2 regions of the Streptomyces sp. NPDC041124 genome follow, and region 1 is predicted to be linked to the other one. Evidence: riboswitches for the same ligand, from Rfam matches in the RefSeq annotation. Region 1 holds a riboswitch; the other holds the start of a gene.
The links. A riboswitch is a leader RNA that binds a small molecule or an ion and turns the genes downstream of it on or off. The one in region 1 is predicted to bind S-adenosylmethionine.

Region 1 (2,383 bases):
GGCAGCGCCCCCCGGGGGCGGATCCCGTACTAGGGCCGGGCGGCCGAGGTGTCCGGGACGCAGCGCCCGTCCACCGTCCGGTAGGACCAGCGGGCCCCGTCGCGGACCAGCTCCCGCACCGCCCGCACGAACCGCTCCACGTGCTCGTCCGGCGTACCCGCCCCGAAGCTCACCCGGATCGCGTTGTCCGCGGCCCCGCACCCGCCCTGGCCCCCCGCCTCCCCGCCGAGCAGCCGCCGCACCAGGGGATGTGCGCAGAACAGCCCGTCCCGCACCCCGATCCCGTACTCCGCGGAGAGCGCGGCGGCGAAGTGGGAACTGGTCCAGCCCTCGACGAGGAAGGACAGCACGCCGACCCGCGGGGCGTCGTCCCCGAACAGCGACAGGAACCGCACCTCGGGGACGTCCGCGAGCCCTTCCCGCACCGCACGGACCAGCGCCTCCTCCCGCGCGGCCAGGCCCTCGAAGCCGGCCTCGGTGAGCGCCTTGCAGGCGGAGGCGATGGCGTACGCGCCGATGACGTTCGGCGAGCCGGCCTCGTGGCGGGCGGCGCCCTGGTGCCACTCCACGTCCAGTCCCCCGTCCGTGCCCCGGGTGACCTTCCGGCTGGCTCCGCCGCCCGCGAGGTAGGGCTCGGCCGCCCGCAGCCAGTCGGCCCGGCCGGCCAGCACCCCGGAGCCGAAGGGGGCGTACAGCTTGTGCCCGGAGAAGGCGACCCAGTCGACGTCCAGGTCGCGCACGCTCACCGCGTGGTGCGGGGCGAGCTGCGCGGCGTCCAGCACGATCCGCGCCCCGTGCGCGTGCGCGGCGGCGGCGAGCTCCCGTACGGGCCACAGCTCACCGGTGACGTTGGAGGCGCCGGTGACACAGACCAGGGCGGGGCCGTACGGGGCGCGGTCGGCGAGGGTGCGTTCCAGGGCCGTCACGGCCCGGCGGGGGCTGTCGGGCGCGTCGAGGCAGGTGACGCGGGCACCGCGCCAGGGCAGCAGGGAGGCGTGGTGCTCGGTCTCGAAGACGAACACCTCGCAGTCGTCGGGGAGCGCGGCGGCGAGCAGGTTGAGGGAGTCGGTGGTGGACCGCGTGAAGAGCACCTGGTCGCCGGTACGGCAGTCGAGGAACTCAGCGACGGTGCGGCGGGCGTTCTCGAACAGGTCGGTGGAGAGCTGGGAGAGGTACCCGGCGCCCCGGTGGACGCTGCCGTAGTACGGCGCGTAGGCGGCCACGTCGTCCCACACCCGCTGCAGGGCGGGCGCGCTGGCGGCGTAGTCGAGGGCGGCGTAGGTGATCTCGCCGCCGGTGACGAGGGGGACGGTGACGTCGCGGCCCAGGACGGGCAGCGGGGCGGGCAGCGGAGCGCGGACGGGACGGCCGACGGCAGCGGTGGAGACGGACATGACGGAACTCCCGGTGAGGCAGGCGGAACCACCACGCGAGCGGACGGCGCTCGAGCGCGGAGGGGAAGAAGGAAGAGGGGGGTGCGGAGGCGGGGCTCGGCGGCCCTAGCGCATTCGCTTGCTCACCGGAGGCTCCTCGACGACCAGGACCCCTGGTGTACGAGGGGTCCGCGCTTGCCGTGGACCTCGCTGCCCACGGCCTGGTCCTCACCCGGGGCACCCCGCCACGGACGGAGGGTTGCCGGACAGCCGGCCGGGGCCTGATGGCTGTCACTCATGACCTGGGACAGGAAACTACGTGAAGTGATCGATGTCCCGCAACCCGTTTCCGGATCGCGGGACATCGTGCACGTCGGGGGCTAGGCGTTGCTGACGGCCACCCACCGCTCCAGGACGCGCCGGGCGGCCCCCGAGTCGATGGACTCGGCCGCCTTCTCCATCCCGGCGCGGATCTGCTCCGTGAGGGTGCCCGAGCCGGGCTCCAGGGCGACCAGCGCCGCCGCCGAGTTCAGCAGCACCGCGTCGCGCACCGGGCCTCTCTCGCCGTCCAGCACCCGGCGGGCGACCTCCGCGTTGTAGGAGGCGTCGGCGCCGCGCAGGGCTTCCACCGGCACCCGTTCGATGCCCACCTCGCGCGGGTCGAAGGTCTGCTCGTCGACCGTCCCGTCGCGGACCACCCACACCCTGGAGGTGGCGGTGGTGGTCAGCTCGTCCAGACCGTCGTCGCCGCGGAACACCAGCGAGGAGTGGCCGCGCCCGGCGAAGACCCCGGCGATGATGGGCGCCATCCGGGCGTCGGCGACCCCAACGGCCTGTGCCTTGACCCGCGCCGGGTTGGACAGCGGGCCGAGGAAGTTGAACACCGTGCGGATGCCGAGCTGGCCGCGCGCGGCCGCCACGTGGCGCAGCGCCGGGTGGAACTTCACCGCGAAGCAGAAGGTGATCCCCGCCTCCTCGGCCACCTCGGCGACCCGGCGCGGGGTGAGTTC
Region 2 (2,383 bases), on a different contig from region 1:
TCCGTCATCGGCGGCCGCTCCTCGGTGTCGACGGGGTACGTCCGGGGCTCGAAGGCGGCGCCCCGGCGCTCGAACTGGGTGAGCGCCGGGCGGATCAGGTGGGCGCGGGCCAGGCGCAGCTGGGCGGTGCGGTAGATCGCGGCGGCCATCCGGCCGAGGGCCTGTCCGTCCTGGTGCCGGTGCTTGCGCACCCCGACGTCGACCTGGGCCAGCGCGTCCAGACCCACCAGGTGCAGGGCGTCGACCAGCATGCCGAGCTCGATGCCGTAGCCGACGGGGAAGGGGAGCCGCTCCAGCAGGGAGCGGCGGGCCGCGTACTCGCCGCCCAGCGGCTGGACGAAGCCCGCCAGCTGCGGCCAGTGCAGGTTCAGCAGCGGCCGGGCCATCAGTTCGGTGACCCGGCCGCCCTGGCCGGCGGCCGCGCCGAGGGGGCGGTCGTACATGGCCTTGACCAGGTGGATGTCCGGTTCGGTGAGGAGCGGGCCGACGATGCCGGTGACGAAGTCGGAGGAGAACTCCCTGAGGTCGGCGTCGACGAAGCACACGATGTCGCCGCGGGTGACCAGCAGCGACCGCCACAGCACCTCCCCCTTCCCGGGCACCGCCGGTATGCGGGGGAGTATCGCGTCCCGGTGCACCACCGTCGCGCCCGCCGCCGCCGCGACGGCGGACGTGCGGTCGGTGGATCCGGAGTCGACCACCACCACCTCGTCGACCAGCGGGCAGCGGAGCATCAGGTCGCGGCGGATCACCGACACGATGTCGCCGACCGTCGCCTCCTCGTTCAACGCGGGCAGGACCACGCTCACCGTCCGGCCCGTGGCGCGTTTCGCCGCCAGGACCCGGTGGAGCGGGCGGTCGGTCACCGACCACGAACGGTCGGTCAACCAGCGCTCGACTTCTTCCAGCACGGTTCCGGGCTCCTCACTGACCTGGTGATCCATCTCGCGGTTCGGACGACTATCTCAACCACCCAGGCCTTCGGTTACAGTCTTGAGCAACGCCGGGGGGCCTCGCATGTCGGGGCCACCGCGCGACAACTGAACACCGCTCATCCAGAGGGGCAGAGGGATACGGCCCGATGAAGCCCCGGCAACCCTCCAGTCGGTTCCTGTCACGCGGACGTGGCGAGGCTCCCGGCTAGGGAAGGTGCCAAATCCGTCTCACGGCGAGATGCGTCGTGAGGAAGATGAGGAGAAAGGGCCTCGCCTCACATGGCTGTGCAGACCGTTGCAAGCACCACCGACTCCACCACCGCGAACGCCGTCGACCTGGGCCACGCCGCCGCGCTCTCCTGCCGCGAATGCGGCCACCGCGTGCCCCTCGGCCCCGTCTTCGCCTGCGAGGAGTGTTTCGGCCCGCTGGAGATCGCCTACGACTTCTCGGCCTACGACACCGAGAAGCTGCGGAGCCGGATCGAAGCGGGACCCGCGAACATCTGGCGCTACGCGCCCCTGCTGCCCGTCCCGGCGGACGTGGCCGGCAAGCCCAACCTGAACCCGGGCTGGACCAAGCTCGTCCAGGCCGACAACCTGGCCCGCGAGCTGGGCGTCGACCCCGGCAGGCTCTTCGTCAAGGACGACTCCGGCAACCCCACGCACTCCTTCAAGGACCGTGTCGTCGCCCAGGCCCTGGAGGCCGCCCGCGCCTTCGGCTTCACCACCCTCTCCTGCTCCTCCACCGGCAACCTGGCCGGCGCGGTCGGTGCCGCCGCCGCCCGGGCGGGCCTGCGCTCCTGCGTGTTCATCCCGCACGACCTGGAGCAGGGCAAGGTCGTCATGGCCGCCGTCTACGGGGGCGAGCTGGTCGGCATCGAGGGCAACTACGACGACGTGAACCGTTTCTGCTCCGAGCTGATCGGCGACCCGGCCGGCGAGGGCTGGGGCTTCGTCAACGTCAACCTGCGGCCGTACTACGCGGAGGGGTCCAAGACCCTCGCGTACGAGATCTGCGAGCAGCTCGGATGGCGGCTGCCCGACCAGATCGTCGTCCCGATCGCCTCCGGCTCGCAGCTCACGAAGATCGACAAGGGGCTGCAGGAGCTGATCGCGCTCGGGCTCGTCGAGGACAGGCCGTACAAGATCTTCGGTGCACAGGCGGAGGGGTGCTCGCCGGTGTCCACCGCGTACAAGGCGGGCCACGACGTCGTACGGCCGCAGAAGCCGGACACCATCGCCAAGTCGCTGGCGATCGGCAACCCGGCGGACGGGCCGTACGTGCTGGACATCGCGCGGCGCACGGGCGGTGCGGTGGAGGACGTGAACGACGCGCAGGTGGTCGACGCGATCAGACTGCTGGCGCGGACCGAGGGCATCTTCGCGGAGACCGCGGGGGGCGTGACCGTCGGGGTCACCCGGAAGCTCCTGGACAGCGGGGCACTCGA

Region 2: it holds a riboswitch for S-adenosylmethionine, as region 1 does, so the genes downstream of both, thrC (threonine synthase) here and ACZ6A9_RS06245 (aminotransferase class V-fold PLP-dependent enzyme) in region 1, are expected to answer to the same signal.

Annotation. Positions count from the first base shown of each region.
Region 1 is NZ_JBVIYR010000002.1:401,793-404,175, forward strand. It holds gene ACZ6A9_RS06245 (aminotransferase class V-fold PLP-dependent enzyme) at 30-1,394, opposite strand; SAM riboswitch class IV at 1,560-1,676, opposite strand; gene trpD (anthranilate phosphoribosyltransferase) at 1,754-2,383, opposite strand, start outside.
Region 2 is NZ_JBVIYR010000014.1:53,065-55,447, reverse strand. It holds gene ACZ6A9_RS30180 (glucosyl-3-phosphoglycerate synthase) at 1-911, opposite strand, end outside; SAM riboswitch class I at 1,049-1,196, shown strand; gene thrC (threonine synthase) at 1,215-2,383, shown strand, end outside.